3 regions of the Blautia marasmi genome follow, and region 2 is predicted to be linked to each of the others. Evidence: riboswitches for the same ligand, from Rfam matches in the RefSeq annotation. Region 2 holds a riboswitch; each other region holds the start of a gene.
The links. A riboswitch is a leader RNA that binds a small molecule or an ion and turns the genes downstream of it on or off. The one in region 2 is predicted to bind ZMP and ZTP.
Positions count from the first base shown of each region.

Region 1: linked by a shared signal. The riboswitch ahead of C6P39_RS16885 (IMP cyclohydrolase) and the one ahead of pflB (formate C-acetyltransferase) in region 2 are both predicted to bind ZMP and ZTP.
Region 3: linked by a shared signal. The riboswitch ahead of C6P39_RS06145 (formate--tetrahydrofolate ligase) and the one ahead of pflB (formate C-acetyltransferase) in region 2 are both predicted to bind ZMP and ZTP.

Region 1 covers NZ_OIWX01000001.1:3,899,767-3,909,951, reverse strand. Annotated here, with positions in the region: gene C6P39_RS16915 (carbohydrate ABC transporter permease) at 1-259, opposite strand, end outside; gene C6P39_RS16910 (carbohydrate ABC transporter permease) at 293-1,195, opposite strand; gene C6P39_RS16905 (ABC transporter substrate-binding protein) at 1,270-2,556, opposite strand; gene C6P39_RS16900 (LacI family DNA-binding transcriptional regulator) at 2,575-3,627, opposite strand; gene C6P39_RS16895 (NAD(P)-dependent alcohol dehydrogenase) at 3,974-5,023, opposite strand; gene C6P39_RS16890 (phosphoribosylaminoimidazolecarboxamide formyltransferase) at 5,433-6,611, opposite strand; gene C6P39_RS16885 (IMP cyclohydrolase) at 6,639-7,352, opposite strand; ZMP/ZTP riboswitch at 7,455-7,533, opposite strand; gene C6P39_RS16880 (class I SAM-dependent rRNA methyltransferase) at 7,726-8,925, opposite strand; gene C6P39_RS16875 (M48 family metallopeptidase) at 9,039-9,632, opposite strand; gene C6P39_RS16870 (methionyl aminopeptidase) at 9,626-10,185, opposite strand, start outside.
Region 2 covers NZ_OIWX01000001.1:5,064,301-5,074,485, reverse strand. Annotated here, with positions in the region: gene C6P39_RS22165 (LysR family transcriptional regulator) at 142-1,029, shown strand; gene C6P39_RS22160 (AAA family ATPase) at 1,047-2,534, opposite strand; gene C6P39_RS22155 (cold-shock protein) at 2,873-3,073, shown strand; gene C6P39_RS22150 (hypothetical protein) at 3,358-3,948, shown strand; gene C6P39_RS22145 (putative manganese transporter) at 4,024-4,920, opposite strand; gene pflA (pyruvate formate-lyase-activating protein) at 5,084-5,851, opposite strand; gene pflB (formate C-acetyltransferase) at 5,838-8,090, opposite strand; ZMP/ZTP riboswitch at 8,182-8,261, opposite strand; gene thiD (bifunctional hydroxymethylpyrimidine kinase/phosphomethylpyrimidine kinase) at 8,352-9,161, opposite strand; gene C6P39_RS22125 (HAD family hydrolase) at 9,158-9,808, opposite strand; gene thiE (thiamine phosphate synthase) at 9,805-10,185, opposite strand, start outside.
Region 3 covers NZ_OIWX01000001.1:1,370,930-1,381,114, reverse strand. Annotated here, with positions in the region: gene dltD (D-alanyl-lipoteichoic acid biosynthesis protein DltD) at 1-55, opposite strand, end outside; gene dltC (D-alanine--poly(phosphoribitol) ligase subunit DltC) at 81-311, opposite strand; gene dltB (D-alanyl-lipoteichoic acid biosynthesis protein DltB) at 390-1,562, opposite strand; gene dltA (D-alanine--poly(phosphoribitol) ligase subunit DltA) at 1,559-3,103, opposite strand; gene C6P39_RS06150 (carbohydrate kinase family protein) at 3,364-4,332, shown strand; ZMP/ZTP riboswitch at 4,425-4,511, shown strand; gene C6P39_RS06145 (formate--tetrahydrofolate ligase) at 4,621-6,306, shown strand; gene C6P39_RS06140 (formate/nitrite transporter family protein) at 6,410-7,189, shown strand; gene C6P39_RS06135 (S8 family peptidase) at 7,286-9,028, shown strand; gene C6P39_RS06130 (ABC transporter ATP-binding protein) at 9,285-10,185, shown strand, end outside.

The DNA of each region.
Region 1 (10,185 bases), 1.2 Mb from region 2:
TGGAGCAGATCAGCAGCTCTATCCCTATGGTAAATAAAAGAACTAAAAACGTATTCACATAAAAATTAAAAAATGGAAATTTATCTACAACTTCCTGGTAACTTCCCATTGTAAAAACTTTCGGAAAAATCGTAGGCGGTATCTGAATGCTCTCCTCGTATGACTTAAAGGAAGTCAAGATCATCCATAGAAACGGACCCACTGTCACAACAGCGCATAGGACGAGCAGCAGATACACCGGCCATTTTCTTTTTTTCATCATTCCATTCTCCTTTCCGCGTCCTGCTGCGCATCAATCATCATAAAACACCAGTTTTTTCTGGCATATCATCTGTACTGCCGTGATTGCCAGAATCAGAAGAAACAGCATTAAGCTGATCGCTGCACCGTAGCCCTTATGGAACTTCACAAAGGACTGCTCAAAGAAATAAGTGACCAGAGACCTGGATGCCTCTGTTCCGCTGCTTCCCTGAGGAATCATCAGGTAGATAAAATCAAAGATCTGAAATACATTTATGACCGTTGTGACACAAACAAAGAAAATGGATGGGGACAGCAACGGCAGTGTGATCTTAAAAAACCTCTGTACTCCGTTTGCCCCGTCAATTTCGGATGCCTCCCTATAGCAAACCGGAATGCCCTGTAATCCGGCCAGCAGCACGATCACCTGATAAGCCACGCTGGCCCAGATAAATACTATGGAAATAGAGTATAACACAATCCGGGAATCCGACAGCCAGGCCACTGGCTCCACTCCAAATTTCCCCAGTATTTCATTGAAAATACCAAATTTATAATTCATCAGCCATTTCCACAAGAGTCCGATCGCAGCCGGCAAAGTGACGGCCGGCAGAAAGATACAGACCCGGAAGGCTCCGATTCCCTTTACTTTGGAATTGAGCAAAACAGCCAGCAGCACAGCCAGTATCACCACCAGCGGCACGCAGATGACTACATACAGAATGGTATTAAGAAACGCCTGATAAAATGCGTCATCCTGGAATAGCTTCACATAGTTTTCCATCCCCACAAACTTTGGCGTTCCAAAACTGGACTTGTTTGTAAAGCTATAATAAACGTTCTGAAAAAACGCACCGATAAAAAACACGATCACCCCTGCCATCAGCGGCGCGATCATCAGGTATCCTGTCCTTATCTCCCGGCGCCTCAGGGAACCTTTTTTCTGTCTTTTCATCAAACACCCTCTCCTGTCATTTTTAAAAACGGAAGTGCTGCAGGATCAGTCCTGTGCAGCACTTCCACTCCTTTTTATGATTCGCTGTCCAAAGCGCTCTGTGTTGCTTCCTGCATCTGTTTACATCCTTCTTCCGGAGTCAATTCCTTTGCAAATATCTTTGCTGAGATTTCATTTACAGTGGGAAGCCATTCTGCCACACTGGATGACGTTGGGAAAGGAAATCCTGTCTCTGCCACATCAAATATCACATTTACATCCACATGTTCTGCTTTGTAATACTGCTGTGCACTGATCAGTGCAGGGACATCGATCTTTGCCTCTGCCTGCATTTTATTGGATTCCTCTCCTGCCAGATATTTCACCAGTTTCCAAGCTGCATCTTTATTTTTGCTGCTGGAATTCACCGCATAGCCAAGACCGCCGATGACACTCTGATTTCCGCTTTCCTTTGCGGGCATGGCAATGGTTCCCACCTGTTCTGCAAAGCTTGCCTCATCGATGACTGCCGTTTTCCAGGAGCCCATAAAAAGGATCGCTCCCTTCTGGGACAGAAACAGATCTGTTCCCTTTGTATCGGAGAGCACTTCACTTCCGGGCATCAGGTTTTCATCCATAAGCGACACCATATCTGTATATGCCTTTATGGTTCCTTCCTGGTCAAATCCTGCCTTCTTCATATCATCACTCAGAACATAACCTCCTGACTGGTTGATAAAATTAAAGAAAGATGGCTGCGGATCCAGTTCCATCAAAATCGGATATTCATCGGAGCCTGCTTCTTCAATCTTAGATTTTAACTGTCCTGCCAGACCCTTCATATCTTCCCAGGTCCACCCTGCCTGCGGTTCCTCCACACCGTATTTCTCAAAAATACCTTTGTTATAGAAGACCTGTACGGTGTCCATTCCTTTCGGCATACAATATTGTACGTCGTTGTAATTGTAAGCATCTTTTACAACACTTACATAGTCATCCATATTTATCTTGTCCTTCTCAATATATTCGTCCAATGGTTCCAAAACACCGGCCTCCGCGTATTTTGGAAGATATGTATTCATCCAGAACACATCTGCTGCACTGTCAGAACCCATGGCTGCATCCAGCTTGGTCCAATACTGTGACCACGGCGTCAGCTGTAGTTCCACATCAATATCCGGATTTTCCGTCTCGAATTTCTCCACAATCTCATCAAATACCGGTTTCTGCACTTCATCCCAAAGGGCAAATGATATTTTTGTCTTCTCTGAGCTGTTTTCCTTTTTTGCCTCGTCTTTACCTGCATCTGTCTGGGAGTTCCCACAGGCCGCCAGAGAACCTACCATTAAGAGTGCCAGCATCATACACATTCTTTTTTTCATTTTGTACCTCCATACCTTTCATCTTTCCGTGTTTTTATTCTCTTTTATAGTTTCCTTTGTTATTGCTTTACATTTCCGGTTGATAATACAGGTATCTCCCTGTTCCAGCCGATAGGGCAATGTAATTTCTATATTTTCCTCCTTTTTCTGATTCTGGAACGTATCCAAAGTCTGTTCTATCATTTTTTTAATAGGCTGGCTGATCGTAGTCAGTTTTGGTGTCACCTGTCTGGATAAACTGATTCCATCAAATCCCATCACAGATACGTCCTCCGGGACTTTCAGCCCCACTTCAGATAATGCACTAATTACTCCCAGCGCTGCTTCATCGCTGAATGCAAAGGCAGCAGTAAATGATACTCCCTCTCTGATCGCCTGCGCTGTCATCCGGTAACCGCTGTCATATGTCAATTCCCCATACTTCACTTTATTTTCATCAAACTCCAGACCGTATTCTTCAAAAGCTCTCTTACAACCTGTAATACGCTGAAATCCGGAACTGATGCTCTTAGGATGATCGGATAAGATCAGTATCTGTTCGTGCTGCAGATCAAGCAGAAATCTGGCCCCTTCATGTGCGGCTGCCAAATCGTTGATATGAATCATCTTACATCTCTTGTCAGCACTGATAGCCCCGAACATAACCGTCTTGATATTTTTTGCAGCTATGTAATTCAGCATATCCTGGTCTGCATTTTCCTCCAGATAAATGACTCCCGTGATGTCCAGCTCTTTAAAAAACTGTTTGTACGCCTCCCCCCGTTCCATAACAGGGATAAATACCATTCTGTATCCGTATCTTGGCACAGCTTCCAGCAGTTCTTTCAACACCTCACTGAAATATGCCAGCTTCAGGTTCGGTATCAGAACAGCTATGACACCGGGATTTTTTTGTTTATACACAGGTGTATATGCAAGTTCCCGGACAGCTTCTTCAATTCTCTTTGCAGCTTCTGTTGTCACAATGTTCTTTCCGTGAAAATATCTTGAAACAGTAGCCGGTGATACTCCTGCTTTTTTTGCTACATCTCTTATGGTTGCCCCATTTTCATCACCTCTCTTTTGTGCAATATATGCTTTTAACCAAATTTTTCCACATTTTCCTTGTGCTTTTCAACTAACTTTATGAGACTCATTATAAAAACAGCTGTGTAAAATGTCAATATTGTTTCATTTGTTTCATTTTTGTTTCATATGTTTCACATGGTTTTTTCGATTTCCAAGGAATATCCTACTTTTTTACCTTTGTACCGTGAATTCACAACGCAAAAAGACCGCTGCACCTAGGTTTCCTAAATGCAGCGGCCAACATGCCACTCGCTTTATATGCTTTCACACTGTATTAACTCTGCTCTTATCTACACTTTGCCGTAAGAAGCACTTAAATCAGAAAAACATATATCTGTTGACTATTTTATTACTCATGGATCTTAATAACAGCCTTAACAATATCCGCCTTATTCTTCATAGAGAACTCCATCGCCTTATCCGCCTCATCCAGCGGAAATTCATCCGTCACGATTCCCTTCAGATTGATCTTGCCATCCGCAACAGCCTGGATCGCCATAGGATAAATATGACGATAGCGGAACACGGTCTTAAAGGTCAGCTCCTTGTCAAGGGCAATGCTCATAGGCAGTGTTACTTCCCCTGTCCTGCTGTATCCCACAAATACAATGGTAGAGCCTTTTCTGGCCATGAGAATTGCCTGTCTGGATGTCACTTCTGCGCCTGCAGTCTCAATCACCAGATCCGTTCCCCTGCCGCCGGTCAGTTCTTTTACTTTCTCTACAACATCCTCTTTCATGCCATTGATAACGCCTGTAGCTCCCAGCTCCATGGCCTTTTCCAGACGTTTGTCCATCACGTCAACAACGTAAACTTCGCTGACACCTCTGGCCTTCAATGCCATCATGGAAACAAGGCCAATGCAGCCTGCACCCACGACTACTGCCTTCTGTCCCAGATGGGCGTCTCCCTGGATCGCGGCGTGGAATCCAACTGCCAGAGGCTCGATCAGCGCGCCCTCCAGAGTACTTACATTGTCCGGAAGCTTGAAGCAGAGATTCGCCTCATGTGCCACGTATTCCTGGAACACACCGTCAACCGGCGGAGTTGCGAAAAATACTACATCCGGGCAGAGATTATACTTGCCCTCTTTACAAAATTCGCACTGTCCGCAGGTCTTTCCCGGCTCCAAAGCCACACGGTCACCAACCTGCAGATGCTTTACCTCTCTGCCCACTTCCACTACAACGCCGCCCGGCTCATGGCCCAGTACGAATGGTGGTTTTACCACATAATCCCCGATAGCCCCTGTCTCATAATAGTGCAGGTCCGAGCCGCAGATTCCCACATAATCCAGCTTTACCAAAACTTCGTCGTCCTTTGGCTGCGGGATGGGTCTTTCTTCAAAATCCATCTTCTGGATATCCGTCATTATTGCTACTTTCATCATGCCTTCCATCTCTTGTTTTCCTCCTCTTGTGATTGTGCATTATGTGACTTCATTATAAGTCAGAACCGTATAGACTACAAGTGAAATTCATGTCTTTTTCCTTCAAATTTCTTTGATTTGTTACTGTTCACTCCGTGTCCGGTAACACGCTTCACGATGCACAGATATGGAGCATTCTGCCCCATATGGCGCTGGCTGCCTCGGGATTTTCATGCTTCTGGCATGAAAACGCCTCCCGGTACAGTGGCCTGTGAACAGTAACTTTGATTTATCATATTCCCATGCTGTCAGACCCAGGCGGACATCCCCACCTATTCCTCCCCAAAAAATCCCCGGCTTCCCCGCTGACAATAAAATAAAGGCAGGGATAAAACCGGAAACCCGGTCCTATCTCTGCCCAAAGCGGAGGCGAAATTATTTAGTGATGGAACAGACGTATGCCTGTAAATGCCATCGCCATATTGTACTTATTGCAGCACTCGATCACTGCATCATCGCGTACGGAGCCGCCCGGCTCTGCGATATATTTAACGCCGCTCTTGTTGGCGCGCTCGATATTGTCTGAGAACGGGAAGAATGCATCAGAGCCTAATGTGACATCCGTCAGTTTGTCAAGCCATGCACGTTTTTCCTCACGTGTGAACACTTCCGGTTTCTCTTTGAAAATCTTTTCCCAGGCCCCATCAGCCAGAACATCCATGTATTCCTCACCGATGTAAACATCAATGGCATTATCTCTGTCAGCACGGCGGATACCGTCGATAAAAGGCAGATCCAGCACCTTCGGGCACTGTCTCAGCCACCAGTTATCAGCCTTCTGGCCTGCCAGACGGGTACAGTGTACACGTGACTGCTGGCCTGCGCCGATACCGATCGCCTGTCCGTCTTTTACGAAACAGACGGAATTAGACTGTGTATATTTCAGTGTGATCAGAGATATCTTCAGATCCATCAGCGCGTTTGCCGGGATTTCTTTATTCTCTGTCACAATATTGGAAAGCAGCGCATCGTCAATAGGAAGTTCCTGTCTTCCCTGCTCAAATGTGATGCCGAACACTTCTTTATGTTCCAGCGGAGCCGGCTGATAATCCGGGTCGATCTGGATCACATTATAATTGCCGTTTTTCTTCTGTTTCAGTATTTCCAGTGCTTCCTCTGTATATCCCGGAGCGATCACACCATCGGAAACTTCTCTCTTGATCAGCATAGCTGTGTCTTTATCACACACATCAGACAGGGAAATAAAGTCACCAAAAGAGGACATTCTGTCAGCGCCCCTTGCTCTTGCATAAGCACATGCCAGCGGTGATAATTCACCCATATCATCCACCCAGTAAATCTTTTTCAGTACATCTGACATGGGAATCCCAACTGCCGCGCCTGCCGGTGATACATGTTTAAAAGAAGTTGCAGCCGGAAGTCCGGTAGCCTTTTTCAGTTCTTTCACCAACTGCCAGCCATTAAAAGCATCCAGGAAATTAATATATCCCGGCTTGCCGCTGAGAACTTCAATAGGAAGCTCGCTGCCGTCAGCAACATAAATTCTGGAAGGTTTCTGGTTCGGATTACATCCGTACTTTAACGCTAATTCTTTCATATTCCTGTTCTCCTCTATGCTTCTTACTTATTTGTTTTTATTTATGATCCTTGTCTCATACTTTCCGGTTTCAATATCAATAAACCGCACAAACAGAGACACTTTATTGTCCTCATTCAGGCTCTCCCAAACATTCTTTGTAAACCCATCAATGTCATTTGGGATTCCTACCAGTTTCGGTTCTCCCTCAAAACTTGGCAGCGGATTGCCGTCATGCATATAAGTGTGGATAAAATGTCCTTCCCCGGCTGTCGGATTTTCATAAGTGAATGTATAACGGTTACATCCCTCAGGACTTCCGTTGCTGCTCTTCAGAATAGACATGGCATAATGGTATGCTCCATTCTCCACCTGCATAATACCGGAGATTCTCGGTGTATAGTTAGGGCCGTCCGGCTCAAACTCACGAGTTCTTAAGGACTGCTCAAAAGAGATCCCCTTCTCCATACCTTCATAGACCGTATCGGTCTGGTCACCGTTCGTTACAATTGTCTTATTGCCAATCACACGTACCGGTGCATATATGATCAAGCTGGGATCAGTCAGCTTAGACGGGTCAAATGCCTGGGTGCGGATACCCTCTCCCTCTTCCACGAACACACGGTTCCTGCTGTTCTCACTTCTGCCCATGATAAAATATGCCGTAACTGCCTTTGTACCATCCTCAGACTTACCAATAACAATTCCCCTTCCAGGGTATGCATTTTCTCTCAATTCATTCTCAAGTGATAACATTTTCATGAATTCCTTCTCCTTCTCATTTTGACCATAATCATCTGCTGCCAATCCATCGGCAACTTTACCCTAATAAAACATAACAACAAAAAAAGCCCACACTCTGAACATACTTGCCCAGACGGTCGGCTTCCTACGCTTATACTCCCTGTGGTTTATTCCACTTCCGTCAGTCATATAAGCAATTTAAACATTATCACGTAATCTTCCCCTTGTCAACGCTTTTTGACAATTTTTATCAAAAAATTCCTATACGCATTCTAAATCACCACCCTCCCTTCACAAACCGGCCAATACCAGGCAAGGGATACAGAGGACTGGATAACTCTTCCTTCCCCCGGTCCTTTGCTTCCCTTGCCGTCCATCCTCTTTTTCCCTCCTACCCTTCACACACCTGAAAAATATAAAACTTCAGATAATAAGACTCCTCCGCCGCCCAAAGTATGGGATGATCCGCTGCCTGCGTCCGATACTCCACCTGCCGCAGCCTCTTATGCACATTCCTTGCGGCCTGCCCGATGGTCTGTGTAAACATCTCATAAGACATAAAATGCGAACAGGAACAAGTCGCCAAAAACCCCCCGTCCTTCACCAGCTTCATAGCCCGCAGATTGATCTCCCGATACCCTTTCACCGCATTCTTAACAGAATTCCGGGACTTGGTAAACGCCGGCGGGTCCAGTATCACCACATCGAACTTCTTCCCCTCTTCCTCCAGCTTGGGAAGCAGCTCAAACACATCCTCACACACAAATTTCACTGTCTCTGACAGCCCGTTCAGCGCGGCATTTTCCCTGGCCTGCTCCACTGCCAGTTCGGAAGCATCCACTCCCAACACACTCTTTGCACCTGCGATCCCTGCATTCAAAGCAAATGACCCTGTGTGTGTAAAACAATCCAGCACCTTTGCTCCTTTGCATAATCTCTGAATCGCCAGCCTGTTATACTTCTGATCCAGGAAAAAACCGGTCTTCTGACCATCCTCCACATCAACCAGATATTTTACTCCATTCTCACAAATCTCCACTTTGGTATCAAAAGGTTCCCCCATAAACCCTTTGACAAGCTCCATCCCTTCCTGCCTTCTCACTTTGGCGTCACTGCGCTCGTAAACGCCGCGGATGACTACGCCGTCCTGCGCCATCTCCTCCTTCAAAAGCTCCAGGATCTTCCCTTTCAGCCTGTCAATCCCCAGCGCCAGGGACTGCACCACCAAAATATCAGAAAATTTATCCACAACAAGTCCGGGCAGAAAATCCGCCTCACCGAAGATCACACGGCAGCTGCCGGTATCCACTGTCTTTTTCCTGTACTCCCAGGCATCCCTCACCCGTTTTCGCAGAAATCCCTCATCTATCTCCTGCTCTGATCTTCGTGTCATCATGCGGATCCTGATCTTGGAGTTGGTGTTGATAAACCCTCTTCCCAGGGGATAACCGTCAAAATCGTGTACCATCACCATATCCCCATTCTCAAAACTTCCCAGGATACTGGCCACCTCATTATCGTATATCCACGGACCTCCCGCTTTCAGGGAACGTCCTTCCCCCTTCTTCAGTGTCGCAATTGCCAGACTCATGTGTCTTCCTCCATTTTTCTATTTTTTCTGTCCCAGCACAATATAAGCAATTCCGCATAGGAGACCGCCTGCTGTGCCAATTTTCTGCTGCTTTTGAATAATTCCATGTAAACTTACGGTTGCACCCCGCTGTTTAAGCGGGTTTTCACATCTTTCCACCGAGGATAGAACACATCCATATATCCGTAAAAAATCCCGTTGTGCCCCCGCTCCAGAAGATGCACCAGTTCGTGAGTGACCACATATTCCAGACACTCTTCCGGATATTCCGCCAGCCAGACATTGAGCCAGATCCTCTTTTTTTCCACATTGCAGGTTCCCCATCTGGTTTTCATATCCCTCAGACGCCACTCCTCTGCGTGGACTCCCACTTTCTGTTCGCACTCCTGTATGACACGGGGCAGTATTTTTTCAAGACGCATTCTGCATTCCTGTTTTTTTGCCTCCCGATCCTGACCTTCGTATATTTCCCAGGGGGGCAGGTTTTGGCCCTTCTTCTTCCGATGTTCCTCTATCCAATCCATTCTCTCCCGGATAAATCTTCTGATATCGCACTCCGGCATTTTAAGAGGCGCGGAAACCCGGATACTTCCGTCCGCCCCCACACGCAGATACATATTGCGAATGGCTTTTTTCGTCACCTGGATATCCAGTCCGTTCTCGGTCCATTGATAAATTTTCACCCGTTTTCCGGCTGTCTTTACCATGCCAGGACCTCCGGGCCGTTTTCGGTCACAAGGACCATGATCTCCCACTGTGCGGAAGGCAGTCCATCCTCTGTATAAACCGTCCACCCGTCATCCTCATCAATAAAGATCTCACTGGCCCCCATATTCACCATGGGTTCTATAGTAAACAGCAGCCCCGGCGCCATGACCATACCGGTGCCAGCCCTGCCAATGTACCCCACCCACGGGTCTTCATGGAACTCCAGCCCAATACCGTGGCCTCCAATCTCCTTCACCACACTGTAGCCGTTTTTCTCTGCATGTTCATGGACTGCCTGACTCATATCCCCCAGAAATCCCCAGGGTCTTACCTGCTTAAGCCCTTTCTCCACACATTCCTTTGTAACCTGCACGAGACGCTCTTTCTCCTGTCCCACATCACCGATACAGAACATTCTGGAGGAATCAGAATAATATCCGTTCAGGATCGTGGATACATCCACATTGATGATATCCCCCTCCATAAGTACGATCTCCTCCGACGGAATGCCGTGGCACACCTGGTTGTTGATGGAGGTGCAGACACTGTTTG
Region 2 (10,185 bases):
TTATAAGAAAAGTACCGGTCCATCTCAAAAAAGTCAGCGGATCCACAACACCTTAGCCCTTGCTTCCCCCATCCTTGATTTTAACTCTCCAATATGTTATCCTTGTATAAACTTTAAGTTAATGCCAAAAGGAGGTTCAATATGTATAACCATATGCTGGATACCTTTCTAGCGGTTGCTGACTGCGGCAGTTTTACCAAGGCGGCTGCCCACTTGTATATCTCTCCCACCGCTGTTATGAAGCAGATGAACGCCCTGGAAAATCATTTGGATGTAAAATTGGTAGAGCGCACCCCATCCGGCGTCCGTCTGACGGCTGCAGGAACTGTTATTTACCGGGACGCCAAATTCATGATCGACTATTCCCAAAAGTCCCTTGCAAACGCCAAAGCTGCCCTCCATGCAAATGATACTACTTTCTGCATCGGCACCTCTCTTTTAAATCCGGCAAAGCCATTTATGGATCTATGGTATCGGGTGAACAAGGAGTTTCCTGCGTATAAGCTGCATCTGGTTCCTTTTGAAGATGATCATGAAGGGATTTTGACTGAAATTGAACAATTGGGAGAAAAATTCGATTTTCTGATCGGTGTGTGTGATTCCAAAGAATGGCTTTCCCGCTGCAACTTCCTCCCTCTGGGGCGATACCGAAAAATGATCGCCGTATCCAGGGAACACCCATTGGCAGGTAAAGAACAGATCCATATAGAAGATTTATATGGTGAAACATTGATGATGGTTGAGCGGGGAGATTCCGGCGTCAATGACTTTCTGCGCAGCGATTTAGAAAAACACCATCCTCAGATCAGAATAGAGGACACCCCTCCGTTTTATGATTTATCGGTGTTTAACCGCTGCGCAGAAACAGGAAACATTCTCCTCACCATTGAATGCTGGCAGGAAGTCCATCCGGGACTTGTATCTATTCCGGTAAATTGGGATTATAGTATCCCTTATGGTTTGCTGTACAGTTTTGATGCGCCTGATGATGTCTGCAGGTTTGCAGAAACGGTAAAAACTCTCATATAGAGCAAGGCTCTTCCGCTTTATTCCAGCAGACTCCGCACCATCTCCGCATCAAAAACCACTTTTGACAAATGATTCACTTCAATCTGATACAACGCATTGGCTGCCATATGCTCTGCTGCCTGCTCCAGATCACGGATACCGGTAGTGTCCGCATATTTTTCCACAACTGCGTCATAAGCCTCTTCCGTCACAACGCATTCATCTTCCTGCAGACCCATACGTCCCAGGACTTTCGGCAGGGCATACCGGGAGAAAATGATCTTCTTTTCTTCCGCCGTATAATCCGGAATATCAATGACAGCAAAACGCGACATGAGCGGTGCACTGATCTGCTCCTTATCATTGGCTGTGGCTATGGGATATACGCCAACAGTGGGAACCATACATTCAATATAATTGTCTGTAAAGCCCAGGTTATCAAGAAGGGTCAGAAGGACATCTGCCGGATTTCCATTGCCTTTTCCCGAAGAGGCCTTATCCAGTTCGTTGATTATAAAGACAAGGTTGGATTCACCTGCCATAGAAAAAGCCTCCATAATAATTCCCGGCTTTGCATTTGCATAGATACGGGAGCTTCCGGTCAGCTGTTCCGGGTCGTTGATAGAACTCATATCCAGCGTTGTCCAAGGCAGTTTTAATATACGTGCAACCGCATAAGCGATCTGGGATTTTCCCGTTCCGGCAGGTCCCACCAGTAAAATACCGTATGCCGGCAGGGTATGGGTACGGTTGATCTGTATGATTGTCTCCATGATCCGCTGTTTCACCCGCTCCATACCGTAAAGCTCTTCATCCAGAATTCTGCGTGCCTCCTGAGGATCAATAGCCTCAAAATAATTGTTCTTCCACTGGATATTCATCATGATGGAAAGTGCGCGCTGGGCATGGCGCCTCTCCTCCGGGGATACCTCATGGGAACGGGCAACAGCCAGATTTCTCCTTGCCCAAAGGCGGATATTATCCGGCATCGTCTTGCCTGCACAGGTCATGAAGTCCGTAATGCTCTGCAGACTGGTGAGTTTCATACTGTCACCGGTCTCCTCCTGGTCTTCGTCCTCATTCTCCTCCACAGGCGCACTGCCTGCCAATAGTCTTTCTATCATAAACTGCAGAAAACCATCCTCAGCGGAAAGCTTGGTTCCCCCACCGAAAGCGATCTCCCGAATCTTGTAAACCGCATAGCCGTCCTCCCTGTTCTTGCCGGACAGGCGCACATTGATGTGGTTATCACCCAGCCAGTGGATCAGGCTGACAAAGCGGGCATCTATCTGCAGAATATCTGCGCTGACCGTTTTGTCTTCCTCCTTGAATTCAAATGCCGTCTGCTGATTCTGATTGGCAAAGACACCGCAGGAATGGTGCTTCCATTTCCGCTCATGGTTGTCCAGAAGCAGGATGGGCCTGTCCGGGGAGGCTGTATTCTCATTGGAACGAAACACGGTGTATGTACATTGAAACTCACTCTTCTTTTTATTGTCCGAATTGCTGAAATCAAATACTGGCATAATTGCGTACTCCTTTTGTTATATTAGATCCTCACACATACCATGTGATAACTGCTGATACACGTGCTGCCTTACAGTATCACTTCAAACTGCAGGTTCCCTGCAAGTATGTAGTATACCTATTTTTTTATTCTTTTACAAGCTCATTTGTGCTTTGCCGGCACAAAATATTTTTATTTTTTTCTTGACATAGCGCATTTTCTATGGTAATCTATAGAAAGTGTTTTGATAAAGCCTTGATTTCGCATATATCCGTAAGTCATTCTTTTATTAATGATTTACTGCTGTATGCGTTTTTTGTTTTGTAAAATGCATATAAAAATTAGGAGGTATCTTTCATGAATAAAGGTACAGTAAAATGGTTTAACTCAGAAAAAGGTTTCGGATTTATCACAGGGGAAGACGGATCTGATGTATTCGTACATTTCTCAGGGATCAATTGCGATGGTTACAAATCTCTTGAAGACGGCCAGGCCGTAACTTATGATTTAACTCAGGGAAACCGCGGTATGCAGGCTGTTAATGTTTGTGCCGCTTAAGCCGGAATATCATTTCACTATCGTATCAATGCCTGCACACGATCTGCAGTGACAGGCATTGATGCCCTGTATGTTAACTAGTCAGAGCTATGGTTAATATTACAGCTAAGTCGGCGGGGTTTATACATTATTCCTTGCTGGCTCAACCTAAAATCTCATTCAATTTACATATATTTCTATAAAAAATCCCACCCTCATTATTTCCCAATCTCATATATCCTACTGACATTTTTTCAAGACCTGCATATAATAAAAGCAACAAATAATGCTCAGGTACACATATTATGAACAATGATCCCCGAGGCACGATCATCCAGCAAGGTAATGTTATGCGCATAGATAATGCTCTTGTTGAGGATGTGTTTTGTTACGATAACAAGATAGGACATATCCTTGTATCTTACGCGGTCCCCGAAGCAAACCAGACCGTCTCGATACAAAATCTGCGTTTAAACGTGGGAAGGAACACGGTCATCCTGGATACATTCGGCAGGCGTATTGACTCATGCCAGATTCAAAAAGGCATGTGGGTAAATGTTGTGTTCTCTTCACGTATGACCAGAAGTATTCCGCCACAGGCAAATGCTTATCTGATCCTTGTCAAGAGACAGCCCCGCCCACAGACCAGTACCACAACGGGAAGGATCGCTTCTATTGATCTGAGAAACCGATTCCTCTATACAGGTAATCCAAACGATATAAACAGTCAGACCAGATTTGTCATAACTGATGACACGGTCATTTTAAATCGTTCCGGTATTCCGGTAAATCTCCGCTTTCTCCGTCCCGGACAGATGGTCAGGATCACCCACGCAAACTTCCAGACAGCCAGTATCCCACCACAGACCACTGCCTTCCGGATACAGGTAATATAAGAAAAAAAGCTGGCATCTCATACAAAAATGCCAGCTTTTTTCACCATTACATCCAGCAAAGAGAATGCTATGGTATCACAGTACAATCCCCAGCATCTCTATCAGGATTCCCCAGAACACGCCTGTTCCGTATAAGATCCCAATGAGACCCAGGTTTTCTTTCACACCCTTATTGGTCCTGCAGAGCACCAGAATACCTACGCCCGCACCTACCAGTAGTCCCGCCATCATCTGTCCGGCGCCCAGAATGCCGGTCAGGTAGAGTTGGGTGATCACCACAGAGGAGGCACAGTTAGGAATCAATCCTACCAGTGCGGCCAAAAATACACCGACAACCGGTTTTGTGCTGATAAAGTATCCAATCTTGTCACTTCCCACCAATTCCACGCAAAATCCGATCACCAGGGATATGAGAAAGATGAAGACCGTAATCTGAAGCGTGTGTAAAAAAGCCGATCTCATAATGCTGCCGTTCTCACAATGGCAGTGTTCGGATTCGCACAGATCATGGATATCTTTCTCATGATGTTCTCTGTGTATATGATTATGTTCTTCCCGCTCTCTCCTCTTCTTGCCGCCAAAACGCCATAATACATCAATGGCAAACCCGGATACAGCTCCAAGAACAATTTTCAGACCCAGGATCCGCAGGATTGTACCTGCTGCCACAGATTCGGAGATAAAGATAGGAAGCATTTCATCTGAAGTGGAAAGAAAAATAGCCAGCAGAGTTCCCGCTGATATGACGCCTCCGGAGTAAAGGCTGGCTGCGGCCGCTGAGAACCCACACTGGGGAAACGCACCTGCCACACCGCCAATGAGAGGACCAAAATGCCCTGACTTCTGCATGATCTGCTTGGACTTATTCTTTGTTTTATGTTCCAGATATTCCATGACCAGATAAGTCAGGAACAGGAAAGGAATCAGCTTGGCTGTATCCAGCAAAGCATCTAAAATCACGTCAAGTATCATATCACAGCTCCCTTCCGCAGCAGAATATTTATTCGCATTCCAGTTTCTAATAATAGCATAAATGCAGGACAAACTCAACGCCGGATTGTTATTTTTAGCAGATACTCCCAAAATGCAGAGCGACAGCGGAAATCTATCATATCAATTTCCGCTGCCGCTCTTCCTATGCGTTCAGATAGCCTGTATATTCACTTGTATGAAGCAGCCGGTTGGCATTCTCCACCCGCTCTTTCGTGGGAGGGTCAATCCCCTGCAGGGGATAAGGGATACGCATATCCTGCCATTTAAAGACCCCCAGCGTGTGGTATGGCAGCACTTCAAAGCGCTGAACATTGCCCAGGCCTTTTACAAATGCGTCCAGCCGTATCAGATCTTCGTCATAATCGTTCCGTTCCGGCACGAGAACATGGCGAATCCATACCGGCTTGTTGATCTCGGCCAGATATCCGGCCATATCAAGAATGTTTTCGTTGCTGCATCCTGTCAGGATTTTATGCTTTGCGCTGTCAATCTGTTTGATGTCAAGGAGAAGTAAATCCGTAACTTCCATAAGGCGGCTGAATTTATGGAAAAACGGGTCGTGCCTGGAAAACGGATTTCCGGAAGTATCCAGGACCGTATGCACCCCTTCTTCCTTAGCCTTTGTAAAAAGCTCCAGCAAAAAATCCATCTGGAGCAGCGGTTCCCCGCCGCTGACGGTTATTCCGCCTTTCTCTCCCCAGTAGGCTTTATAGCGCAGAGCCTGCCCTAGCAGCTCATCTGCTGACATCATATCCATGGAGCTGGTGCTCCAGGTATCCGGATTGTGGCAGAACTGGCAGCGCATCCTGCAGCCCTGCAGAAAAATCACAAACCGGACCCCCGGCCCGTCCACGGAACCAAAGCTTTCGATCGAATGGATGGAGCCTTTTCTCGAACTAAATGCGCTCATGTGCGGAGCGGGCGATCACGTCAAGCTGCTGCTCGCGTGTCAGATCAATGAATTTAACCGCATAACCGGATACACGGATCGTAAAGTTGGCATACTCCTCTTTTTCCGGATGTTCCATGGCATCCACCAGTTTCTCGATACCAAACACATTCACATTTAAGTGATGTGCTCCCTGGTCAAAGTATCCGTCCAGAATGTGCATCAGATTGTTGATCCTCTCCTCCTCCGAATGTCCGATGGCACCCGGATTGATGGTCTGTGTGTTGGAGATTCCGTCCAGTGCCCACTCATATGGAAGCTTTGCAACAGAGTTCAGGGAAGCCAGAAGGCCGTTTTTCTCTGCACCGTAGCTTGGGTTTGCACCGGGTGAAAGCGGTTCTCCCGCTTTTCTGCCATCCGGCAGCGCGCCTGTTGCTTTTCCGTAAACCACATTGGATGTGATAGTCAGGATGGAGGTGGTCGGCTCGGAATTCCGGTAGGTCGGATATTTTTTCAACTTTTCCAGGAACGTGTGCAGCAGCCATACCGCAATATCATCTGCTCTGTCATCGTCATTACCGTAGCGGGGAAAATCACCCTCTGTCTGGAAGTCCACTGCCACGCCTTCCTCATCCCGCACAACTTTTACCTTGGCGTATTTCACAGCGGACAGGGAATCCACCACATGGGAAAAACCTGCGATCCCTGTTGCAAAAGTTCTGCGCACATCTGTATCGATCAGTGCCATCTCTGCTGCTTCATAGTAATATTTGTCGTGCATATACTGGATCAGGTTCAGGGTATTTACATACAGCCCTGCCAGCCAGTCCATCATAATTTCATATTTGCGGACAAGCTCATCATATTCCAGGTAATCAGATGTGATCGGTTTGTATTCAGGTCCCACCTGAACCCTTGACTTCTCATCCATGCCGCCGTTGATGGCATATAAGAGGCATTTTGCCAGGTTTGCACGGGCACCGAAGAACTGCATTTCTTTTCCTGTCTGGGTGGCTGATACACAGCAGCAGATGGAATAGTCATCTCCCCATACCGGCCGCATCACATCGTCATTTTCGTACTGGATAGAACTGGTCTCCACAGAGATAAATGCAGCATATTTCTTAAAGTTTACAGGCAGTCTTGATGAGTAGAGAACCGTCAGATTCGGTTCCGGTGCAGGCCCCATGTTCTCCAATGTGTGGAGGATTCTGTAATCTGTCTTTGTGACCATGGAACGGCCGTCCTGACCCATGCCTGCCACCTCCACGGTAGCCCATACCGGGTCTCCGGAGAAAAGCTGGTTGTAAGAAGGAACACGGGCAAACTTGACCATTCGCAGCTTCATGATAAAATGGTCTACCAGCTCCTGTGCTTCTTTTTCTGTCAGTGTACCGTTTTCCAGATCTCTCTGCATGTAAATATCCAGGAAAGTCCCCACACGGCCCACACTCATGGCTGCACCGTTCTGTGTCTTGATGGCAGCCAAATACCCGAAATACAGCCACTGAACTGCTTCTTTAGCGTTCTGTGCCGGTTCTGAGATGTCATATCCATAGCTCATAGCCATTTTTTTCATATCGGCAAGGGCACGGTACTGCATGGAAATCTCTTCTCTCTGACGTATGATCTCATCTGTCATGATACCGCAGCCGCAGTTATCGTAATCTTCTTTTTTCTTTTCCATCAGGAAATCAACACCGTAAAGCGCCACTCTTCTGTAGTCACCCACAATACGGCCACGGCCATACGTGTCCGGAAGTCCTGTGATGATCTTGTTATGACGGGCTTTTTTCATCTCCGGTGTGTACGCATCAAAGACACCCTGATTATGCGTTTTATGATATTCTGTAAAGATTTTATGAAGCTCCGGGGCCGGTGTATAGCCATTGGATGTACAAGAATCCTCTGCCATTTTAATACCGCCATAAGGCATAAATGCCCGTTTCAGTGGTTTGTCGGTCTGAAGCCCTACTACCTTTTCCAGGTCTTTTAATTCTTCACTGATGTAGCCCGGCCCATGGGAAGTCAGTGAGGATACGATCTCCGTATCCATATCCAGAACGCCGCCTTTTGCACGTTCCTCTTTCTGCAGTTTTGACAGTGCAGACCAGAGTTTTTCCGTTGCTTCGGTGGGGCCTTCCAGGAACTCCTGATTTCCTTCATACGGTTCGTAGTTGTGCTGGATAAAGTCACGTGTATTGACCTCTTCCTTCCAGATTCTACCTTTAAATCCATCCCATTGTTTGAAGTTATTCATCTTTGCAAGTCCTCCTTCTAAGACAATAATTGCGTAGAAGCTGCCTTTAGACCGGACCGGATATATTAAAAAAAGCCGGTCCTATCCAGACAACTTCTGCCCAGACGGTCGGCTAAATCAACGTTATACTCCCTGTGGTTCATTCCACTTCCGCCAGTCATATAACATCTGTAGTATAAAGCATTTTTTTAAGAATTGTCAATAAAAGGAACGAATCTTTTATGTTCTTTTTAGTAAACATATTATAAAAAATATTACAGATTACCGAAACGGATAGCCATTTGCAAAAGGAGGTAATCTGTACATATGGTTCAATGGTCCGCTGCCCTTTCCCAGATCAAGCCCGTCCTCAAGCGCACCGGTTAGGTAATTCTTGGCATTCTTTACGCTTCTTTCCAGAGGGTATCCTGCAGCAAGACTACAGGCAATGGCGGAAGACAAGGTGCATCCCGTTCCGTGTGTATTGGGATTTTCTATCCGCTTTGACGAAAACCAAGTACATCTGCCCTTCTCATATAAAAGATCATCCGCTCCATCTTTCAAATGGCCGCCTTTTATTAGAACCGCACCGGGGCCATACTGTGCTATTTTTTCTGCAGCCCGTTCCATATCCTTGGGGCTGCCCACAGAAAAACCACAGAGCGCTTCCGCTTCCATAAGATTTGGTGTCACCACTGCTGCCAGAGGGAAAAGTTCCTCTTTCAGCGCTTCAGAGGCATCCTTCGATATGAGTCTGCTGCCGCTTGTGGATATCATGACCGGGTCTAATACCACATCCTGTGCCCGGTATTTTTTCAGCCTTCCGGCAATTTCCCGTATGATCTTTTCGTTGGAGACCATACCGATTTTCACTGCATCCGGACGGATATCTGTGAAAATGCAGTCCATCTGTTTACCCACAAATTCCGCGTCACACTCCTGTATCCCATATACACCTGTTGTATTCTGCGCCGTGAGTGCCGTGATCACACTCATGGCGTACATCTTATGGACTGTTATGGTCTTAATATCCGCCTGGATTCCGGCTCCTCCGCTGCAGTCTGATCCGGCAATCGTCAATACTTTTTTCACATTTTCCGCCCCCAATCTTCCCATTTTTCAAGATAGATATCTGCCAGTCTAAGCAATTTTTCTCTGTCTTTTTCAGAATAAAGATCACGTATGACTGCCAGTAAAAATCCGGCTTTTTTCGCTGTTTCTGCTGCAAAATATGCATCTTCCAGCACTAATGTCTCTTCTTTTTTTGTACCGATGATCCCCATCGCCTGCTCATATATCCGTGGATTTCTTTTACCGGCTCCTGCCTCCGTACAAGTAAGAATACCGGTAAAATAAGAATCAATCCCGTTATTTTTAAGCGCAGCTTCTATAAGAGGCCTGTCTGTGGATGTGGCGATACACATTCTGATACTGCGGCTCTTTAAATCATCCAACACGGAAAGCAGTCCCGGTTTGATCCGGATCTCCTCTTTGTAACAGTCATATATCATGGTGTTAATCTCGTCAATGATTTGGTCGTTCCGGAGCAAGATCCCATAGCTGGTGCGGAAATATTCTGCAGACTCTCCCATTGTCATGGTCTCCAGTTTTTGGCGGATATCCTTCCGGGGCCTGATCCCCTTTCGTTTCAGATAGCGTTCTCCTGCCTGGTCCCACAGCCCCATAGAATCGAATAGCGTGCCGTCCGCGTCGAATATGGCGCCCTTTATCCCTCTCATTTTTTTATCATCTCCTTAGCCAGTGCCAGCAGTTCCTCACAGGCGGCTCTGATATCCGTCTGTCCATAAATGCCGGAAATAACGGAAATTCCTGCCGCACCGCTTCCGGCAAGCTGCATCACGTTATCTTTCTTAATTCCGCCGATCGCCACAACAGGGATGGATACCGCCTGACAGATCTCTTTCAGGGTATCCCATGCGATTACGTCTGCATCTTCTTTGGTGGAGGTGGAAAACACTGCCCCCACGCCCAGATAATCCGCCCCTGCCTTTTCTGCCCGCAGAGCCTCTAAAACAGTCCGGGCGGAGACGCCGATGACCTTATCCTGGCCCAGTTTTTCCCTGACGCTTCCCGCCTCCATATCGCTCTGCCCCAC
Region 3 (10,185 bases), 3.7 Mb from region 2:
CCGCAGTGACAAGGAATAGTACGAAAGCCGTGAAAAATGCAGTCAGTCTTTTCATGTTTCTTGCGCCTGCCTTTCCTGGGTCAGCATTTGGATCTCACGAGAGCCAGAATTTTCTCCGGGGTATCCATCTCATCTCTGGTGACTTCTGAGGGGGCAATGACAACGCTGCATTCCTCCTCAAGACCGGCGAGGAGTTCGGCAAATCCCAGAGAGTCCAGAAGACCGGATTGGAAAAGTTCGGTTTTTAAGTCTTCTTTTACAATGTCATCCTCACAGATTTCTGCTAATAGATCTAAAATTTTTTCTTCCATTTTTCATTTCTCCTTTTTAAGTATCATTGATGGTCACCGGGCAGCGTGTTTGCTGCGTATAGGTGCCGATGCTGGATATCAGGCGGTTAAAAGCTCCAGAAATTTTCCGGAGAAGATAAAGAAGCCGAATATCACCAGGTTTATGGTAAGCAGCCAGGAGACTGCTTTGTATAGTCTTTGGTTTTTGTGTTTTTTGTAGAAGCCTGATTTTTTCTGGTAGACCTCTGTTGCTGACAGCAGTATACCGTGGTAGAGTCCGTAGAGGATGTAAGAGGGCGTGACGCCGTGCCATAATCCCATGACGCCCATATTGACAATAAATCCGGCGCAGGCTCTGTTCAGGCGGGTGGAGAACCATTTTTTCTTTGAGCATTTCATAATGAAACGGGTGAATAGGAAATCACGGAACCAGTGGGACAGGGTTATGTGCCAGCGGTCCCAGAATTCTTTTATATCCAGGCTTTTGAAAGGCGCCCGGAAGTTGTCAGGCAGCCTTACGCCCAGAATATATGCGGTTCCCACTGCCATAAGGGAATATCCTGCAAAATCAAAGAACAGGTAGAAACCGTACAGCCAGGCATACCCGGCGGCGAAATACCAGGGGGCGCCGCGCTGCCCCATGGACTGTTCACATATGGTGAGCAGTGTGTAGAGCTGAGTGCCCAGCGCCAGTTTGTAGACCAGGCCCAAAAGAAGTTTAAAAATGCCTTCTCCCAGCATTTCCAGGTATTCCGCCCTCGGTATGGTGCGCTCCCAGTCATCGTGAAAACGGCGGCTCCGGTCAATGGGTCCGGAGCTGATGGAGGGGAAGAAAAGGAGGAATCCTGAAAATTCCAGGAGTGGAATCTCCTCAATGATTCCGTCGTAAATCTCTATGACCATCTGAATGCTGCGGAAACTCATATAAGAAATGCCCGTGAATCCGAAAATGTTCATGTGAAACAAGGGCGATAGTTTACATAATATCAGTGGCAGCAGCATGGCTGCCAGAAACAGATAATACTGTTTTTCATTCCTGCCGTTTTTTCTGCGGACAGCCGCATAGCCGCGTACCACCAGGTAAGACCATGCGTAAAACAAAAGCAGGTAGAGGAACTGCCTGGGACTGTGGCCGAAAACCAGGACGATAAATACAAGGGAGACAGCCAGGGTGTAGTGGCCCATCTTTTTTTCCATGATGCCCAGAATGACGGCGGGTATCAGGAAGAGAAAAAGGCAGACAAAGAAGGAAAGCCCTTCGTAAAAACTCAAAGAACCAGGTCTCCCAGAGCTTTTCTGTCAACTTTTCCGTTTCCGGTCATGGGAAGACGGTCCATGAATACGAGTTTCTTAGGTATCATGTATTCCGGAAGGAATGTGCGCAGTCCCTCTTTCAAAGTTTCTGCGTAATTGCGCTCCGGCGCCGTCATGCCGGGGCAGACCAGATAGGCACTGATGCTTTTGACACGCCCCTCCCTCGTGTTTGGGAGTACGGCGGCTTTTTCTATCTGAGGGAGGCGGAGAAGATTATTTTCAATATCCTCCAGCTCAATTCTGTATCCGTGCAGCTTGATCTGCAGGTCTATGCGTCCGCAGTAATAGAGCATTCCGTCTTTCAGATACCCTTTGTCACCTGTGCGGTATGCCTGCTTGATGATGCCCTTATTGGTATACGGGTAAAAGCGGCTCTTGGTCTGTGTGGGATTCTGATAGTAGCCGGGGCTTACCGTATCACCTATGATCATTATCTCCCCTTTTTCCCCTTCCGGGAGTACACTGCCGTCCGGACCGCAGATCTGCAGCAGAGTGCCAGGTTTTGCCCTGCCCACAGGGAGAGGAGAAGGGCTGGCTGCCAGTTCCGGGGTTATCTCCACCTGGGTGACTGCCACGGTGGATTCGGTGGGGCCGTATGTATTCATGACTTTGGCATCAGGAAAGCGTTCCAGGAGCTTTCGGGCTGTCCGGTTCGTAAGGGTTTCCCCGCAGAATAAAAACAGACCAAGGTCAGGCAGGCAGGCCTGGGCAAAGGCTGGGTCTGACAGGCACACATCCGCAAAGGACGGTGTGGAGACCATAATGGATGCCCCGGAGCATTTCAGGGAATCCAGCAGTCTCCGGTAATCCTTCTGCACATCTTTTGTCAGACACCAGAGCGTTCCGCCCACTGCCAGACAGGTGTACAGATCCATAACAGATAAATCAAAGGAGAAGGGGGCCTGATTCAGAAACACCTTTCCCTTTTTGGCATTGGTTGGAGTTCCAAGGGTGATGGACCAGTCCAGAAAATTGCTTAGATTGGTTTCCGTGATGGCAACTCCTTTTGGGGTACCGGTGCTTCCGGAAGTAAATATGATATAGAAAACATCATCCCCGGAAACCGGCTTTGGTCTGCCGGTTTCCAGACAGCCATTCATACAGGATAGATCCGTATGCACGATAATATCAATATCCTCCAGGGATAGTGTACGTTTGTCCCTGCATTCAGCCCGCAGAGGAGAGAGGGATAAAAAGACAGGTGAATCAAGGGCGTCCAGGATCATTTCCGCACGGGAATCCGGTACGGAGGTGTCAATGGGGCAGTAGGCCCGGCCCGATTTCACACATGCCAGGAAGGATACAAGCATCAGGGGATGTTTGTGCCCGTACACTGCGATGGGGGAACGGTTCTGTCCGCATAGCTGCTCAAGATGGCAGGCCAGGCGGGAAGAATATAACTCCAGCTCCCCGTAAGTAACAGACAAGCCGTCACAGCAGATGGCTGTTCTTTCCGGGCAGATGGAGGCATACTCAGATATCTGGTTCAATATATTCATAAAAATCACCTCAGTTTCGACATTTTTCTTACCTTTTCATTACATCATAAAATTTAAAAGAAATTGCAGGCTCAATTTAAAAGAAATTCTAAAGAAAACCTTTCGATTCATTAAGAATCAATCCCTTGTTTCCTAGCTGTGCAGTGACAAAAATTCTACATCCAATGTATTTTTTATGAATAATTATGCCGCGGTACTTGCGTAAAGCAGGCAAAACGAATATAATTCACAGTAGAATAAAACGGACAAGGAGAACATATATGAATAAGAATTTTGATGTTATCGCGCTGGGCGAGCTTTTGATCGACTTTACGGAGAACGGTGTGAGCGGACAGGGAAATCCCATCTTCGAGGCAAATCCGGGCGGGGCGCCGTGTAATGTGCTGGCTATGCTGAATAACCTTGGAAAAACTACATCTTTTCTGGGGGTTGTGGGAAAGGACCAGTTCGGTACATCCCTGAGAAGTACACTGAACAGCCTGGGTATTGACACCAGCCATCTGTATGAGAACGAGGAGGTCCACACAACACTGGCATTTGTCCATACGTTTGAGGACGGGGACAGGGACTTTGCGTTTTACAGAAATCCCGGTGCGGATATGATGCTGAATGTTGAGCAGATCGATGAAGCATACATAAGATCAGCCAGGGCATTCCACTTCGGAACACTGTCCATGACCCATGAAGGGGTGCGCAAAGCCACTGCCAAAGCCATTGATGTTGCAAAGGAGGCCGGACTTCTCATCTCTTTTGATCCGAACCTGCGTCCCCCTCTGTGGAGCAGCATGGAGCTTGCAAAAGAACAGATCGCCTACGGCCTCTCAAAATGTGATTTGCTGAAAATTTCAGAGGAGGAGCTGGAATTCATGACCGGAACCAAGGATGTGAAGGAAGGCGCCCATATGCTGCTTGCACAGTATCCTAATCTGAAGCTGATGAATGTAACCATGGGAAAAGAAGGGAGCACTGCGTTCCATGAGGGCAGAGAAGTGTTCCATGCGCCGTTTTTACAGGAGAATACAATCGAGACAACAGGGGCCGGGGATACCTTCGGCGCATGTGCGCTGAATTATGTGCTGGAGCACGGAATGGAAGGCCTTACAGAGGAACAGCTCTATGAAATGCTGGAATTCTCCAATGGTGCCTCCTCTCTTATTACTACAAAGAAGGGCGCCCTCCGTGTTATGCCTAAAAAAGAAGAGGTATTAGCGTTTATCGCTGGAAAATAGAGTAAAATTGTCGAAATATTGTTGTGAATTTTTAATATAATACAGCATTGACAGTAATCGGAAATTGTGATAAATTATAGACATAACAAAATAATAGTTTTGATTTCTGACGGATTACAATGTGGAGCACCACAGTGAAGTCAAAATGTAAGTGAGAGCCGACCGTCTGGGCAACGTTTGTAATTGTGTAATTGACAAATGTTGCCCTTTTTTTTCAAAGAGGTTCATACATAGACAGTGGTGGCAGGCAGAAGACAAAGCTATTGCTATGAAAAGGAGGGTATTAACATGGGATTCAAATCAGACATCGAAATCGCACAGGAGTGCACAATGGAGCCAATTACAAAGATTGCAGAAAAAGCAGGTATTGATGACAAATATCTGGAGCAGTACGGTAAGTACAAAGCTAAAATTGACTACAATCTGTTAAAAGAATCTGATAAACCGAACGGAAAACTGGTTCTGGTTACCGCTATCAACCCGACACCTGCCGGTGAAGGAAAGACCACAACAACAGTAGGTCTGGCTGACGGCCTTCAGAAATTAGGAAAAAATGTAATGGTAGCGCTCCGTGAACCATCCCTGGGACCGGTATTCGGTGTAAAAGGTGGTGCCGCAGGCGGCGGATATGCACAGGTAGTTCCAATGGAAGATATCAACCTGCATTTTACAGGTGATTTCCATGCGATCGGTGCAGCGAACAATCTGCTGGCAGCAATGCTGGATAATCACATTTATCAGGGCAACGACCTGAACATTGACCCAAGAAAGATTACCTGGAGAAGATGCGTGGACATGAATGACCGCCAGCTTCGTTTTGTAGTTGATGGTCTTGGCGGAAAGACAAACGGCTGTCCGAGAGAAGATGGATACGATATCACAGTTGCTTCCGAGATCATGGCTGTTCTGTGTCTGGCAAAAGACATTACAGACCTGAAGGAGAGACTGGGAAGGATCATCGTTGGTTATACATATGGCAAGGTTTCCGAGCAGAAACCTGTTACAGCTCATGATTTACATGCAGAAGGTGCTATGTGTGCACTGCTGAAAGATGCTCTGAAACCAAACCTGGTTCAGACTCTGGAGCATGTACCTGCAATCGTTCACGGCGGACCGTTCGCTAATATCGCTCATGGATGTAACTCAGTCATTGCTACCAAGATGGCACTGAAATTAGGTGACTATGCTATCACAGAAGCAGGATTCGGCGCGGACTTAGGTGCAGAGAAATTCCTGGATATCAAGTGCCGTATGGCTGGCCTGACACCGAGCGCAGTTGTTATCGTAGCGACTGTACGTGCCCTGAAATACAACGGCGGCGTACCGAAAGCAGACTTAAATAACGAGAACCTGGAAGCTCTGGAGAAAGGTCTTCCGAACTTACTGAAACATGTAAGCAATATCACAAATGTTTACAAACTTCCGTGTGTTGTTGCGATCAACGCATTCCCGACCGATACCAAGGCAGAGCTTGACCTGGTAGAAGCAAAATGTAAAGAACTGGGCGTAAATGTTGCACTTTCCGAAGTTTGGGCAAAAGGCGGCGAAGGCGGCGTTGCACTGGCTAAAGAAGTGGTACGTCTTGTGGAAGAGAAGAATGACTTTACATTCTCCTATGAGCTGGAAGGAAGCATTGAGGACAAATTAAACCAGATCGTTCAGAAGATTTACGGCGGCAAGAAAGCGGTTCTGACAGCAAATGCTCAGAAACAGGCTGCTCAGCTGGAAGCTCTTGGATATGGAAACTGCCCGATTTGTGTGGCTAAGACACAGTACAGCCTGACAGATGACCAGACAAAACTGGGTGCACCGAAAGACTTTGAAGTAACCGTTCGTAACCTGAAGATTTCCGCAGGTGCAGGCTTCATTGTTGCTCTTACCGGAGAGATCATGACCATGCCTGGTCTGCCGAAAGTTCCGGCTGCAGAGAGAATTGATGTTGATGAGACAGGAAAGATCTCCGGTCTGTTCTAATAAAATTCCATATTGAAAACTGAATAAAGATGAAATCAGGTACGGTTAAAGCCGTACCTGAATTTTGTATGCATACGTTAGCGAAAGAAGCGGGGGAAAATATATGTATTTTGATGAATTCAGTGCAGTCTGTAATGCGGCGAAAGGTAAGATAAACTTCATGGAGAACAATACCTTTGGTTTTATGGTATCCTCCATCACTGCAGGGCTTTTCATTGCATTCGGAAGTTTTGTAACATTTACTCTGGGAACACCATTGAACGCAGCGGGGTCCCCAATGCTGAAAGCCGTGCAGGCCTTTGCATTTGCGGCAGCATTGAGCCTTGTTATTATGGCGGGTGCCGAGTTGTTTACAGGCAACAATATGGTTCTTGGAAGTGCATCCTTCAGTGGATGTGTGCCCTGGGGCAAGACAGTCAAAGCATGGATCTTATGTTATATCGGAAACTTTTTAGGTTCTCTGTTAGGTGTTGCCGGCTTCCAGCTTACCGGAGTGCCAAAAGGTGATATAGGAGCTTATTTTGCACAGGTAGCTGCCGCAAAGATGTCTCTGACACCTGTACAGCTTCTGGTAAGGGGAATCTTCTGTAATATCCTGGTATGTCTTGCCGTATGGTGCGCATTAAAGATGAAATCCGAGTCAGGAAAGCTGATCATGGTATTCTGGTGTATTTTTGTATTTATGATCTGCGGATTTGAGCATAGTATTGCCAATATGAGTATTCTGGCAGTTGGAATCTTAAATGCAGGGGATGCAGCAGTCAGCGTAGGAGGTTATTTCTATAATCTTTTATTTGTAACCATCGGTAATATGATAGGCGGCGTGTTCTTCGTGGCAGGTCCGTACCATGTTATGACCAAATCAAAAGCGCTAAATTCGTAATATAAAGGAGCGGTCAGAATCTGTTTGGAAAAAAGACAGATTTTGGCCGCCTTTTTTGCATATAATGGAGAGATACCGCAAAGACCAGGAGCTGTTATGCAGGATCAAAAGCTGGAAAATCTTTTGAATCTGGCCTTGGATGCCACACCGCAGGAACGGGAAAAGTCCCTTGTACTGGATGTGGGGTTTGAGCCGGAAGAGAGAAGGTGGGATTTAATTGTAAAATACTCCGGAAGTCTGCAGGGCGCGCTGAACCCGGAGATAAAGGCTGTGGAGCTTTTGGGTGGATTTGCCATACTTTCTGTTCCGGAGAACCAGATCGACAGTCTTTCGGAATATCCCCAGATAGAATTTATTGAAATGCCTAAGCGGCTGTTTTTCGCGGTGGAGCAGGGGCGCGCGGCTTCCTGTATTAATCCGGTGCAGAGCGGGTTTTCACCATTGGGACAGCCGCTTTTTGGGGCAGGTGTTCTTGTGGGCTGTGTGGATTCCGGGGTGGATTATGCCCATCCGGATTTCCGCAATGCAGACGGGAGCAGCCGTATCCTGAGACTGTGGGACCAGACTGTGCCCGGGAATCCGCCGGCCGGTTATGTCATTGGAACAGAGTATACCAAAGAGCAGATTGATGAGGCACTTCAGAAACCGACAGCGGCAGAGCGGTACGCAGCGGTCCCAAGCCGTGATCTGAGCGGGCATGGCACAGGCGTTCTGGGAATCGCCGCAGGTAACGGCAGGGCTTCCGGGGGGCTGCGCAGAGGTGTGGCCTCTGAGAGCCAGATCATAGCGGTGAAATTGGGGACACCTCAGACGGAGGGATTTCCAAGGACCACGGAACTGATGCAGGGAATTGACTACTGCATCCGCCAATCTATTGCCATGGGAATGCCGCTCGCGCTGAATCTGAGCTTTGGCAATAATTATGGTTCCCACAGCGGGGAATCTCTCATAGAGGCATATCTGGACAATGCGTCCAATCTTGGGCGGACAGTCATATGCGTGGGAACGGGGAATGAAGGAAACAAGGCAGTGCACACCTCAGGGACTCTCCGGCAGGGGGAAAGCCAGGCGGCTTCGTTCCAGATCGGTGCTTATGAAACTGGGATGAATATACAGATCTGGAAACAGTATGTGGACCAGATGGATATTTCCCTTCAGCATCCTAACGGTCAGGTGGCCGGGCCGTTTCAGGAAATACTGGGGCCCCAGCGCTTTAATCTGGGGACCACCCAGATACTGATCTATTATGGGAAACCCAGTCCGTTCAGTCTGTCCCAGGAGATTTTCATTGACTTTATCCCCCAGAATACTTACATTGACAGCGGCGTGTGGAAGATCAACCTGATACCGGGGAGGATTGTGGACGGCAGGTACAATTTGTGGATGCCCGGAGGCGCGGCATTGAATGAAGGTACACGTTTCCTATTTCCCGTGCCGGAGATAACCCTTACCATTCCTTCCACAGCCGCAAGGGTGATCTCGGTTGGGGCATACAATTCCAGATACCAGGCTTACGCTGATTTTTCCGGGCGGGGGTTTACCAGGATCACGAATATGGTAAAACCTGATATCGCTGCCCCGGGTGTGGATATTACAACAGCCGCACCAAACGGGGGATATACCTCCAGGACCGGCACCTCATTTGCGGCGCCTTTTGTCACCGGTTCGGCGGCTCTGCTGATGGAATGGGGGATCGTCAGAGGAAATGATCCGTTTCTCTACGGAGAAAAAGTGAAGGCATATCTGCGAAGGGGGGCACGCCATCTACTGGGAGGCCCTTATCCCAATAACCAGACGGGGTATGGAGCCTTATGTCTCAGGGACAGTTTCCCTGTGTAAAAGTTTATAAAACAGGACATTGCCAAAAACAGTGTCCTGTTTTATACTGTGATTGTAACTGTTTCGTACCTTCACAGTTACAGGCCAGTTACAGGCAAAGATCCATGCAGGATCGCCTTCGGCAATGGGATATTACTTGGCTGCGGAACGCATTCTTACGGTCAGCGCAGAAAATGCGCAGACCTATGGAATCGTTGTCTGAGATCATACGAAAACACGGAATAGACACGAGAAAGAAAAGGAGAGATAAAAAGAGATGGGAAAAACACTGAAAAAACTGGTCAGCTATTATAAGCCCTATAAGGGTTTGTTTTTTTCTGACCTGTTTTTTGCGATTTTAGGAGCGGGGATCACGCTGGTGATTCCGCTGATCGTACGCTATATCACCAGCACAGTAGTGAACCAGCCTGTGCGGGAGGCCACAGACCTGATCATGAAGCTGGGTATTTTTATGGTTGCCCTTGTGCTGGTGGAGGCATTTTGTAACTATTATATTGCCTATTACGGTCATATTATGGGAGCCAGGATCGAGCGGGATATGCGCAACGAGATATTTGGACATTACCAGAAGCTCTCTTTTGCGTTTTACGATAACCAGAAGGTTGGACATCTTCTGTCCAGAATTACCTCTGATCTGTTTGACATCAGTGAGCTGCTGCACCATGGACCTGAGGATTTGGTGATCTCTGTCATTAAATTTATCGGTGCGTTTATTATCCTGATGTTTATTAACACGAAACTGGCCTTGTCAGCCTTCCTGTTTGTGCCGTTCCTTCTTATCTATGCTTTTATTTATAACAGGAAGATGAAATCAGCATTCAGGGAAAACAGGGCGCGGATCGCGGATATCAATACCCAGATTGAGGACAGCCTTTCCGGCATCCGTGTGGTGAAATCTTTTGCCAACGAGAAGGAAGAGATGAAGAAATTCCAGAAAGGCAATGAGCGTTTTGTGGACTCCAAGAAACGTAGTTATAAATACATGGGAACCTATAACTCCGGCATGGGCGCATTCACTACCCTGATCACTATCACGGTGCTTCTGGTAGGTGCGTTTTTCATGACAAGAGGGAAAATGCCTGTGGAGGACCTGGTGACCGTGCTTTTGTATATCAATAACTTTACAGATCCTGTGAAGAAGCTGATCACCTTTACAG